DNA from 4 places in the Pseudomonas sp. H1_A03 genome. Region 1 is predicted to be linked to each of the others. Evidence: predicted binding sites of a transcription regulator. Region 1 holds the regulator's gene; each other region holds the start of a gene.
The links. Region 1 encodes sigma-54, which starts transcription at its own class of promoters, with help from an activator protein. Its sites were predicted from a motif close to ANTGGCATNNANNTTGCTNT; they were not measured.
Positions count from the first base shown of each region.

Region 2: flgB (flagellar basal body rod protein FlgB) is a predicted target of sigma-54. The motif match lies at 2,088-2,107, and genes of this name have one in related genera.
Region 3: glnA (type I glutamate--ammonia ligase) is a predicted target of sigma-54. The motif match lies at 1,244-1,263, and genes of this name have one in related genera.
Region 4: AB4O35_RS27315 (circularly permuted type 2 ATP-grasp protein) is a predicted target of sigma-54. The motif match lies at 1,268-1,287, and genes of this name have one in related genera.

Region 1 covers NZ_CP162829.1:2,271,348-2,274,556, reverse strand. Annotated here, with positions in the region: gene lptB (LPS export ABC transporter ATP-binding protein) at 1-700, shown strand, start outside; gene AB4O35_RS10435 (RNA polymerase factor sigma-54) at 886-2,379, shown strand; gene hpf (ribosome hibernation-promoting factor, HPF/YfiA family) at 2,455-2,760, shown strand; gene ptsN (PTS IIA-like nitrogen regulatory protein PtsN) at 2,771-3,209, shown strand, end outside.
Region 2 covers NZ_CP162829.1:5,981,209-5,984,417, forward strand. Annotated here, with positions in the region: gene flgE (flagellar hook protein FlgE) at 1-417, opposite strand, end outside; gene flgD (flagellar hook assembly protein FlgD) at 449-1,174, opposite strand; gene flgC (flagellar basal body rod protein FlgC) at 1,191-1,634, opposite strand; gene flgB (flagellar basal body rod protein FlgB) at 1,638-2,045, opposite strand; gene cheR (protein-glutamate O-methyltransferase CheR) at 2,348-3,175, opposite strand.
Region 3 covers NZ_CP162829.1:1,656,059-1,659,267, reverse strand. Annotated here, with positions in the region: gene thiI (tRNA uracil 4-sulfurtransferase ThiI) at 1-1,029, opposite strand, end outside; gene glnA (type I glutamate--ammonia ligase) at 1,362-2,768, shown strand; gene AB4O35_RS07690 (chorismate mutase) at 2,949-3,209, shown strand, end outside.
Region 4 covers NZ_CP162829.1:5,915,644-5,918,852, reverse strand. Annotated here, with positions in the region: gene AB4O35_RS27325 (hypothetical protein) at 88-324, shown strand; gene AB4O35_RS27320 (ribonuclease E inhibitor RraB) at 538-879, shown strand; gene AB4O35_RS27315 (circularly permuted type 2 ATP-grasp protein) at 1,320-2,729, shown strand; gene AB4O35_RS27310 (alpha-E domain-containing protein) at 2,734-3,209, shown strand, end outside.

The DNA.
Region 1 (3,209 bases):
GGCCAAGGCCTATAAAGGCCGTCAGGTCGTGCGCGACGTCAGCCTGTCGATCGACAGCGGCCAGATCGTCGGCTTGCTCGGCCCCAACGGCGCCGGCAAGACCACCTGCTTCTACATGATCGTCGGGCTGGTCCAGGCGGATCAGGGTCGCGTACTGATCGATGACTTGGACGTGAGCCACCAGCCGATGCACGGCCGTGCCCGCGCCGGTATCGGCTATCTTCCGCAGGAAGCGTCGATCTTCCGCAAACTGTCGGTGGCCGATAACATCATGGCCATCCTCGAGACCCGCAAGGAACTCGACCGTGACGGTCGTCGCAAGGAGCTGGAAAGCCTGCTGCAGGAATTCCACATCAACCATATCCGCGACAACCTCGGCATGAGCCTGTCCGGTGGTGAGCGCCGCCGCGTAGAAATCGCTCGTGCCCTGGCCACTGCACCGAAGTTCATCCTGTTGGACGAACCGTTTGCCGGCGTCGACCCAATATCGGTCGGCGACATCAAGCAGATCATTCACCACCTCAAGGCTAAGGGCATTGGCGTGCTGATCACCGACCACAACGTCCGTGAGACGCTCGATATCTGCGAAACCGCGTATATCGTCAACGATGGTCAACTGATCGCTGAAGGCGACTCCGCCACCATCCTGGCCAATGAACTGGTCAAGGAAGTGTACCTGGGTCACGAGTTCCGCCTGTAAACACCGTGGTGTCACGGCCGATTGCCAAGGTGCGCGGGAGTCAATGAAAACCTCTGGATTTTTATTGTTACCGCGCTCTAGGCAAAGCCCCCGATATCAGGCATATAATTTGCTTATGTTTGGCGCTCACGCGCCCTGTCGTGGATGGCGCATTGCGCCGGCGAATAAGGTGTTAAGCCCCTGCCATGAAACCATCGCTAGTCCTGAGAATGGGCCAGCAGCTGACGATGACACCGCAGCTGCAACAGGCCATCCGCCTGCTCCAATTGTCGACCCTGGACCTGCAACAGGAAATCCAGGAGGCCCTGGAGTCCAATCCGATGCTCGAACGCCAGGAAGAAGGCGACGACTTCGATAATGCAGACCCGCTGGCCGATAACATCGAGCAAAAACCCAACCCCGATGCGCAGGAACCCTCCTATCAGGAAACCGCCCCAACGGTGGATAACCTCGAGGAAGGCGACTGGAACGAACGCATTCCCAACGAGCTTCCCGTCGACACCGCCTGGGAAGACGTCTACCAGACCAGCGCCAGCAGCCTGCCCAGCAATGACGATGACGAGTGGGATTTCACCACCCGCACCTCCGCCGGCGAAAGCCTGCAGAGCCACCTGCTGTGGCAACTGAACCTGGCGCCGATGTCGGACACCGATCGCCTGATCGCCGTGACCCTGATCGACTGCATCAATAACCAGGGCTACTTGGACGAGACGCTTGAGGAAATTCTCGAAGCATTCGACCCTGAACTGGATATCGAGCTGGACGAGATCGAAGCCGTCCTGCACCGCATCCAGCAGTTCGAACCCGCTGGCATCGGTGCGCGCTCCCTCAGCGAATGCCTGCTGCTGCAATTGCGCCAACTGCCCGCCAAGACCCCCTGGCTCGCCGAGGCCCAGCGCCTGGTCACCGATTACATCGACATGCTGGGCAGCCGCGACTACAGCCAACTGATGCGCCGCATGAAGCTCAAGGAAGACGACCTGCGCCAGGTCATTGAGCTGGTACAAAGTCTCAACCCGCGTCCTGGCTCGCAAATCGAGTCCAGCGAAGCCGAATACGTGGTTCCCGACGTGATCGTGCGCAAGGATAACGAGCGCTGGCTGGTTGAACTGAACCAGGAGTCGGTGCCACGCCTGCGGGTCAACCCGCAATACGCCGGTTTTGTGCGTCGCGCTGACACCAGCGCCGATAACACCTTCATGCGCAACCAATTGCAGGAAGCTCGCTGGTTTATCAAGAGCCTGCAAAGCCGCAACGAAACCCTGATGAAAGTGGCCACCCAGATCGTCGAGCACCAGCGCGGCTTCCTGGAATACGGCGACGAGGCGATGAAACCGTTGGTACTGCATGACATCGCCGAGGCGGTTGGCATGCATGAATCGACGATTTCTCGGGTAACCACGCAAAAATTCATGCATACCCCACGGGGTATTTATGAACTGAAATACTTTTTCTCCAGCCACGTCAGCACCTCCGAAGGCGGTGAATGCTCGTCCACGGCGATTCGCGCGATCATCAAAAAACTGGTTGCCGCGGAAAATCAGAAAAAGCCATTGAGTGACAGTAAGATCGCTGGTTTACTGGAGGCACAAGGCATTCAGGTCGCCCGTCGAACCGTCGCCAAGTACCGCGAGTCCCTCGGGATCGCGCCTTCCAGCGAGCGTAAGCGTTTGATGTGACGGGCGGGCCACAGCGTTCCAGTGGCAGGCGCTTTCGCCTGTCGCTTTATGCACTGGCAACGAAGGAGAAGCTGTATGCAAGTCAACATCAGTGGACACCAGCTGGAAGTCACCAAACCCCTGCGTGAATACACCGAAAGCAAGCTGAACAAGCTTGCGGGGCATTTTGACAAGATCACCAACGTGCAGGTCATCATGGAGGTCGATAAGCTCAAGCAGAAAATCGAGGCCACCCTGCACGTACCGAATGCCAAGCTCGTCGCCAATGCGGAACATGAGGACATGTACGCGGCGATCGACTCGCTCTACGACAAGCTGGACCGCCAACTCATAAAGCATAAGGAAAAGAATCTGCACCTGATGCAAGGTACAGGTCGTTAACTCTCCCCCCATGATCCGACTTGAAACCATCCTGACCCCCGGCCGTTCCCTTGTGAACGTGCCGGGCGGCAGTAAAAAACGCGCCCTCGAACAAATTGCCAACCTGATCGGCCGTGAAGTGCCTGAACTGGAAACGCAAACTGTGTACGAGGCACTGATTGCTCGTGAAAAACTTGGCTCGACCGGTTTTGGTAACGGCATCGCTATTCCCCACTGCCGCCTCAAAGGCTGCGAGACGCCTGTCAGCGCCCTGCTGCACTTGGACCATCCCATCGATTTCGACGCTATCGATGGCGCCCCGGTCGACCTGCTGTTTGTTTTGCTGGTCCCGGAAGCTGCCACCGATGCACACCTGGAACTGCTTCGGCAGATCGCCAGCATGCTCGACCGCAAGGAAGTACGCGACAAACTGCGCAGTGCCAGCAGTAATGAGGCGCTGTATCAGGTTG
Region 2 (3,209 bases), 2.5 Mb from region 1:
GCCGCCCTTGACGATGTTGCCGTCCGCGTCCGCGGCGTAGCCTTGCAAGCGCGAAGTGCCCGTATTGTTGGTGACATAGCCGTCTTTGTCGGCACGGAAAGCACCGCTGCGGGTGTATTCCAGCGAACCGTCGCTGCCCTTCTGAACGAAGAAGCCACCGCCCTGGATCGCCATGTCCAGCACGCCGCCGCTGTTGTTGACGTCACCCTGGGTGAACTGCTGGGACACAGCCGCCAGGTTCACACCGTTGCCGATGCTGTTCTGGCCGGTGCCCAGTTTGGAGGCGGCGTAGATGTCCGCAAACTCCGCACGGGACGACTTGAAGCCAGTGGTCGCGACGTTGGCGATGTTGTTGCCGGTCACGTCCAGTTGTTTGTTGGCCGCATAGAGGCCGCTAAGGCCGATATTAAAAGACATGTTTCTCTCCCTCTGCCGTATTTAGCCGGCTCTATGTACCGATAGTCTGGATTTGCGACAGCTTGACGCTGCCCATGCCGCCTGCAAGGTTCAGCAGCATTTCGCCGCCGGTCTTGCTCAACGTCACGCTGGTTACCGTTGCCGGCAGCGAAGTTGCCAAGGCAACCGCGTCGCCCTTGTCATTCTTGGTGGTGGCCGCGAAGGTGTAAGTGCCCGCTGGGGCGACCTCACCGTTGTCGTTCTTGCCATCCCAGATAAAGTCGGAGTTGCCTGCACTCTGGGCGCCCATATCAATGGTGCGCACCACGTTGCCGTCTTTGTCGGTGATCTTGATGGCGACGTTGCCTGTCGCCGCAGTCACGGCTACCGAACCGGTCATGCTCTTGCTGGTGTCCACCAGAGCCTTGTCGGTCTGGGTGATGATCGAACGCCCTACCAGCGACGACGCCTGCAACGCTTGCGACGAGCTGAAGTTGCTCGAGATGTTGTTCACCGAGTCGTTCAGGGTGTTGATGCCTTCCAGGCTGCTGAACTGCGCCAACTGGGCCACGAACGCACCGTTGTCTTGCGGCGACAGCGGGTTCTGGTTTTTCAGTTGGGTCACGAGCAGTTGCAGGAACGCGTCCTTGCCCAGCGACTGGCTGCCCGTCGCTGCCTTGGAGGCACTATTGACGCTGCTGGTGTCGGTCGCGGTCTTGACCTTGGAGTTGAAAAGGTCCTGGACTGCCGTGTTGTTACTCGTATCAACGATGGCCATTATTTGGCGCCCCTTATCACTGACCCAGGGTCAGGACCTTCTGCATCATGGTTTTGGCGGTGTTCATCATTTCCGCATTGGTCTGGAACGAACGGCTGGCGGAAATCATGTCGGCCATTTCCTCAACCACGTTGACGTTGGGGTAGTAGACATAACCCTTTTCGTTCGCGGCGGGATGGTTGGGTTCGTAGCGGGCTTCAAGGTTGCTCTGGTCTTCGACCACACCAAGCACCTGCACGCCAGAACCGGCATTACCCTGGTCCTGGAACAGCGAATCGCTGCCGCCAGCCTGGCCACCCTGGAACATGGTGGCGAACACCGGGTGACGGGCACGGTAGGTCTGGTCAATGCTCGAAGACACGGTCTCGGCGTTGGCGATGTTACTGGCGACGGTGTTCAAACGCGTGGTCTGCGCGCTCATGCCACTGCCGGCAATATTGAAAACACTGGACAGGGACATGGCTTACTCTCCGCGCAGGGCTGACATCAGCCCTTTGAATTTGCTGTTAAGCAGGGTGAAGCTGGCTTGAAAGTTCACCGAGTTCTCGGCATAGGCCGATTGCTCAAGCTGGGCGTCGACGGTGTTCTGGTCGATCGACGGCTGCATCGGTGTGCGATACAGCAACGACTCGTCACCATTGCTCAGGCCTTGCGCTTCAATATGACGGCTGTTGGTCATGTTCAAGGCGAAGGTGCCGTTTTTGGTCTTGTCCTGCTGTGCGGCGAGCACGGCGGAGAAGTCCAGATCCCGAGCCTTGTAGTTCGGGGTGTCGGCGTTGGCAATGTTGTTGGCCAGGACTTCAGCACGCTGGGCGCGGAAGCCCAGGGCTTGTTCGTGGATACCGAGCGCTTTATCGAAGCTGATGCTCATGGCGGAAACCTTTAGGCTGACCTGCTTTTCGTTAACAGGGTTATAGCAAGGTGCATGCCAATCTTGCGGAGGCCCGTATATCAAGGGTTTGCGGGGCGGTTGCCGGCGGCAATGCCAGAAAAGCGGCAAGAGGTTTCCGCGTGGCGCCAGTAAAGCGGCAATGGAGAGTTGCCGCTGTTGGGGAAATTGCCGCAAAAAAAATGGGAGCGGGTTTGCTCGCGAATGCGGTGGGTCAGTCAACTTATCTATGACTGATCCACCGCATTCGCGAGCAAACCCGCTCCCACATTTAGATTTGCGTACTATTTAGCCTGGTAAATGATCCCAGGGCTGCACTGCACCATCTGGTAATGATCCGGCAAACCGTTCAGCGCTTCGGATGCACCGAGGAACAAATAGCCGCCCCGCTTGAGCGTGCCGTGGATGCGTAGCAGGATGTCCTTCTTCACTTCAGCGGAGAAGTAGATCAACACGTTGCGGCAGAACACCATGTCGAACTTGCCCAGGCTGGCGTAGCTGTCGAGCAGGTTGAACGAGCGAAACTCCACACGGTTCTTGATCGGCGCTTTGATCGCCCAACGTCCCGCCCCTTTCGGGTCGAAGAAACGTTGCAGGCGCTCCGGGGACAGGCCACGGCCCAGCGCCAGGCTGTCGTACTCGCCGGTCTTGCAGTTGGTGAGCATGGTGCCGGACAGGTCGGTGGCCACGATTTGAGCACCGGCCTTCAATTGGCCCATATTGGTCCGCTCGAACTCATCGATGGACATCGAGATCGAGTACGGCTCCTGCCCCGAGGAGCACGCCGCCGACCAGATGCGCAGGCGCTGGCCCGGGCTGGCCTTGATGGCCTCCGGCAGCACTTTGCTCTTGAGCACTTCAAAGGGGTAGGTGTCGCGAAACCACAGGGTTTCGTTGGTGGTCATGGCATCGACCACCATTTCCTTGAGCCCGCTGCGCGGCTGGCCCTGGATGCGCTGGACCAGCTCACCCAACGACTTGATGCCCTGCTGCTCCATCAGTTTGTTGAGACGGCTGGATACCAGATACTGCTTGTTTTCACCGAGCAATATGCCACAGGCCTTTTCCAGGAAGACCCGGAACTGTTCAAAATCCAAATTACCCGTAGACACTGATACCGCCTCTTAAATCGTGTGACCGCCAGGG
Region 3 (3,209 bases), 620 kb from region 1:
AGGCATATGCTTGGCGAAATCAGCGGTACCGATTTCTTCGGCCAGGTCGATGATGTCCTGCTTGTGACTGGCGATCAGCGGGCGCAGCACCAGCTTTTCGGTCACGCAGTCAATCAGTGACAGGTTCGGCAGCGTCTGGCTGGACACCTGGGAGATCGCCTCACCGGTCACCAGCGCGTCGATCTGCAACTGGTCGGCGATCCGCGACGCAGCGCGCAACATCATACGCTTCAAAACTACGCCCATATGACTGTTATCGACTTTGCCGAGAATTTCGCCCAACACTTCCTCGAACGGTACGCTTACAAATAGCACGCGTTGGGAGCTGCCGTATTTCTTCCAGATAAAGTGCGCAACTTCCATCACGCCCAATTCGTGTGCACGCCCGCCCAGGTTAAAGAAGCAGAAGTGGCTCATCAGGCCGCGGCGCATGATCTGGTAAGCCGCCACCGTGGAATCGAAACCGCCGGACATCAATACCAGGGTCTGTTCCAGGGCGCCCAGCGGGTAGCCGCCGATACTGTTGTGCTGGCTGTGGATCACAAACAACCGTTGGTCGCGAATTTCCATGCGCACTTCAATTTGCGGCGCTTTCAGGGAAATTCCGGCGGCGCCGCACTCGCGACGCAGCTTGCTGCCGACGTATTTTTCGACATCCATGGAGCTAAAGGTGTGCTTGCCGGCACGCTTGCAACGCACCGAAAAGATCTTCCCTTCCAGCTCATTACCGAAGTGCTGTTTGCACTTCTCGGTGATGTCGTCGAAGTCGCCAAGCGGGTACTCATCCACCTGCAGGAAATGCGCGATGCCCGGCATGCAGCTCAGGCGCTCGGTCATGTCCTTCAAGGCTTTGGGCTCGGTGACACGGGTTTCCAGCTCGAGGTTGTCCCACACGCCATTCACCACCACAGCCGGGTCCAGATCGCGGAGCACGGCACGGATGTTCTTGGCCAATTGACGGATGAAACGCATCCGTACCGGTCGGCTCTTGATGGTGATTTCGGGGAAGACTTTAACGATTAATTTCATGGAAACAGCGCGCGCCGGGCCTGCTGAAAAAGGGGGGCGCGGATTATAGCGGAAATCGCTCACGGTTTAACCAGTTAATATGCATAGCACACGCAACGCACTAAATGGGTGCGCTTTCGTTCCATTGCGCCACATTGCGGTGCGAAGATTTTACGCTTTTGTCGCAATGCACCTTTATAGGGGCGTTTTTGGATCAAAAAACCCATGTTGGCGCACTGGCATGCAATTTGCTCTCTTGTGAGGCAGGTTGCCATGGCGGAGTATCCGCGCCGGCATCACCCAAATTCTAAGGGCTACTCCACTACCCAGCCCGAAGCCACCCGGAGGACACTATGTCGAAGTCGGTTCAACTCATCAAAGATCATGACGTTAAATGGATTGATCTGCGCTTCACGGACACCAAAGGCACTCAGCACCACGTGACCATGCCGGCTCGCGATGCGCTGGATGATGCTTTCTTTGAAGAAGGCAAAATGTTCGACGGTTCCTCCATCGCTGGCTGGAAAGGCATCGAAGCCTCCGACATGATCCTGATGCCGGACGACAGCACTGCCGTGCTGGACCCGTTCACCGAAGAGCCAACCCTGATCCTGGTTTGCGACGTGATCGAGCCTTCGACCATGCAAGGCTACGACCGCGACCCACGTGCGATCGCCAAGCGTGCCGAGGAATACCTGAAGTCGACCGGCATCGGCGACACTGTATTCGTAGGCCCGGAGCCAGAATTCTTCATCTTCGACCAGGTCAAGTTCAAGTCCGACATCTCCGGTTCGATGTTCAAGATCTACTCCGAACAAGGCTCCTGGATGTCCGACCAGGACGTGGAAGGCGGCAACCATGGCCACCGTCCAGGTATCAAAGGTGGCTACTTCCCGGTTCCGCCGTTCGACCATGACCACGAAATCCGTACCTCCATGTGCAACGCCATGGAAGACATGGGCCTGGTCATCGAAGTGCACCACCACGAAGTGGCGACTGCCGGCCAGAACGAAATCGGTGTGAAGTTCAACACCCTGGTGGCCAAGGCTGACGAAGTTCAAACCCTGAAGTATTGCGTACACAACACTGCCGTTGCCTACGGCCGTACCGCTACCTTCATGCCTAAGCCGCTGTACGGCGATAACGGCTCGGGTATGCACGTTCACTTGTCCATCGCCAAAGATGGCAAGAACACCTTCGCTGGCGAAGGTTATGCCGGCCTGTCCGACACCGCCCTGTACTTCATCGGCGGTATCATCAAGCACGGTAAGGCCCTGAACGGCTTCACCAACCCGTCGACCAACTCCTACAAGCGTCTGGTCCCAGGTTTCGAAGCACCGGTAATGCTGGCTTACTCGGCACGTAACCGTTCCGCGTCGATCCGTATTCCTTACGTGTCCAGCCCTCGTGCTCGCCGTATCGAAGCGCGCTTCCCGGATCCAGCAGCCAACCCATACCTGGCCTTCGCTGCCCTGGTCATGGCCGGCCTGGACGGTATCCAGAACAAGATCCACCCTGGCGACGCCGCCGACAAAAACTTGTACGACCTGCCGCCTGAAGAGGCCAAAGAGATCCCACAAGTGTGTGGCAGCCTGAAAGAAGCCCTGGAAGAGCTGGACAAGGGCCGTGCGTTCCTGACCAAAGGCGGCGTGTTCAGCGACGACTTCATCGACGCTTACATCGAGCTGAAAAGCGCGGAAGAAATCAAGGTTCGCACCTTCGTACACCCGCTGGAATACGAGCTGTACTACAGCTGCTGATCCGGTAGCGCCGCTTAACGTGGCGTGCTGAAAAAAGACCTCCTTCAGGAGGTCTTTTTTTGCCCGCGATTTGTGAAGAATGCGGGAGCAGGCTGGCCCGCGATAGCGTACTGCCCGCCACCTGATGTATGACTGACCCACCGCCATCGCGGGCAAGCCCGCTCCCACAGGAGATCACCTTTGAAATACCGATTTGTGTTCGCTCTGTTATTTGTCAGTACCGGTGCGAGCGCCGCGCCACCTACCCTTGAGCCGCTGCTCAACAGCATCGCCGAGCGCCTGGAAATTGCCGACCAGGTAGCCCTGAGCAAATGGGACAGCAAAAAACCCGTAGAAGATAAGAAACGCGAACAAGAGGTGATCGCCAGCGTTGTCGCCCAGGCGCCAAGCTACAAGCTGGACCCTGCCGCCGCCGAGCAGTTTTTCTCGGCGCAGATCGAA
Region 4 (3,209 bases), 2.5 Mb from region 1:
GCTTCCTGCCCAGAGTGGAACGTTTGCCGAACCCTCAAGGTCCAGATAGATGTGAGCCCACACGCGGGCTTTATCGAGGAGGCACCGATGCAAAAGTGGCAGATTACTTTCGTTGATGATCACGGCGTACAGTCCGTGGAGCAGTTCACCTGCGAACAAAGACCTAGCCTCGAAGATGCTGCGCACATGATTCGCAACAAACTGGTGCCTGTCGCCGCCGAGCTCGACCTCAATGACCTTGAGGGCCGCCAGTCCGATCCTACGGTCAAGATCCTCAAAGACCAGAACAGTATCCAGATCCTCGACATCTCTCCTGCCGTCTGAACATTCGCTGTACACCCTTCAAGCACCTCTGGTGGAGGCGATAGCTTCGCGCTACTCTGCAAGTGAGATCAGCGAATGAATCGCTAGGTACTGGTCTTGTCAGCTACATGCTTGTTTTCCAGCGGTGATGTTATTGCCGTAGCTCCCACGCCAGTACGGCGTGGGCTTCGGGAAGCACGGAAAGTCTATCCATCAGTCTGAGGAGCACTTTTCATGAGCACAGCCTATCAAGAAGACATCAGCACCAATGTTCTGCGCCGCATGAAAGAGGGCGGCTTTGACTTTTCACGCTTCCACCCCATTGAGTTCTACGCCATTTTTCCTGATGAAGAACGGGCGCGCAGGGCTGCGGGTGAGTTTCGTGGGGAATCGCTGAATGCCCAGGTCAGTGCGCGCGACGATGGCGCCTGGTACTTGGAACTGAGCAAAATCATGTCTGCCACCTACGACGGCATAGGAGACTTCGAGCAAGACTTTGAGGCGGTGGTCGAGCCGCTGGGCGGGATCATCGAGGGATGGGGCGTGAAGCAGGAGGTGCGTGGGTTACCCATGTAGCAGCGAGCAGTATGAGAAACACAGCGTATCGGCTGACCTTTGGGTCGGCCGATTTTGTTTTTGGCGCCCATCCAGGTCTTTTCAGGGCCAAAAAAAGGCCACCCGAGCAGGGTGGCCAAAAGGGAAGACCGGGAGGCCGGTCGGTACACGAAGCACTACGTTACCGATCGCGCAAAGGGTTGAGCTGTAGGACACGTCCTGTTCAGCAGATGTTGGTAATTATCCGTACGCTTGACCGGGCAGTGAAATCAACTCTGGCTATGCTGTTGATAGTCAAAGCCCGCATTGCGATGAAGCAGGGGGCAGTGCACCGGGCATTCTGCGCACCAGGACGGTGCGAATGGATTCCGGTGCTTATTCAACTCACTGATTCTTAAGTGTTTATGCCGCTGGCACGGGCCTTGCGATGGTTCTAGCGCCCGGGTGACAAGGAGTTCGGCATGATCCGCACTTATTACGATGAAATGTACGACGGGGCAGGGCAGGTCCGACCGCATTACCGCGAGTTCGCCCGCTGGTTGGCTGATACCCCTGCTGAACTGCTGGCCCAGCGCCGGCGTGAGGCCGATTTGCTGTTTCACCGCGCCGGTATCACCTTCACGCTCTACGGGGACGAGCAGGGCACCGAGCGCCTGATTCCGTTCGACACCATCCCGCGCAGCATTCCCGCCAGCGAATGGCGGATTGTCGAGCGCGGCTGCATCCAAAGGGTCAAGGCGCTGAATATGTTTCTCGCCGACCTGTATCACGAGCAACGCATCATCAAGGCAGGGATCATTCCTGCCGAACAGGTGCTGGCCAACGAGCAATACCAACTGGCGATGCAGGGTTTGAATCTGCACCGCGACCTGTATTCCCACGTCTCCGGTGTCGACCTCGTACGTGACGGCGACGGCACGTACTACGTGCTTGAAGACAACCTGCGTACCCCGAGCGGCGTCAGCTACATGCTCGAAGACCGCAAGATGATGATGCGCCTGTTCCCCGAACTGTTCGCCGCCCAGCGTATCGCGCCCATCGATCATTACCCCAACCTGTTGCTCGACACCCTGAAAAGCTCCAGCCCCCTGGATAACCCCAGCGTGGTCGTGCTGACCCCGGGCCGCTTTAACAGCGCGTTCTTTGAACATGCGTTCCTGGCCCGGGAAATGGGCGTGGAGCTGGTGGAAGGCGCCGACCTGTTTGTGCGCGATGACCGCGTATTCATGCGCACCACCGATGGCCCCAAGGCCGTGGACGTGATCTACCGCCGCCTCGACGATGCGTTCCTCGACCCATTGGCCTTCAACCCGGATTCCATGCTCGGCGTGCCTGGCCTGCTCGCGGCTTATCGTTCCGGCAATGTGGTATTGGCCAATGCCATCGGCACCGGGGTGGCGGATGACAAATCGGTGTATCCCTTCGTTACCGAGATGATCCGTTTTTACCTGGATGAAGAACCCATCCTGAAGAATGTTCCGACATTTCAATGCCGTAAGCCCGACGAACTGTCCCACGTATTGGCCAACCTGCCGGACCTGGTGGTGAAGGAAACCCAAGGCTCCGGCGGCTACGGCATGCTGGTCGGCCCGGCGTCCACGAAGGCCGAAATCGAAGCCTTCCGTGCGCGCATCAAGGCCAAGCCCCATGCGTATATCGCCCAACCGACCCTGTGCTTGTCCACCTGCCCGACCTTTGTCGAAAACGGCATTGCGCCGCGCCATATCGACCTGCGCCCATTCGTATTGTCCGGCAAGGAAACCCGTGTAGTCCCAGGCGGGCTGACCCGCGTGGCATTGCGTGAAGGTTCGCTGGTGGTCAACTCGTCCCAGGGCGGCGGCACCAAAGACACCTGGGTGGTCGAGGACTGATGCCATGTTGAGTAGAACTGCCTCGGATTTGTACTGGATGTCGCGCTACCTGGAGCGCGCGGAAAACCTCGCGCGCATGCTCGATGTCAGCTATTCGCTGTCGCTGATGCCTCAAGATGGGCGCGGTGATGGCCTGCATGAACTGGCGATGCCGCTGTTGATCACCGGCACCCTGGAGGATTACCACGCGCGCCACGGCGAGTTGCACGCCGAACGCCTGTTGCACTTTTTTGCCCTGGACGCGGCGAACCCGGCCAGCATCTACAGCTGTCTCGGCGCAGCGCGGGCCAGCGCCCATGCCGTGCGTGGGCGAATTACCGCCGACATGTGGGAAAACATCAACGCTACTTGGCTGGATATTCGTGACATCGCCCAGCAGGGCTTGAGCCGCTATGGCATGAGCCGGTTCTGTGAGTGGGTCAAGGAGCGGTCCCACCTGTTCCGCGGTGCCACCTACGGCACCATCATGCGCAACGATGC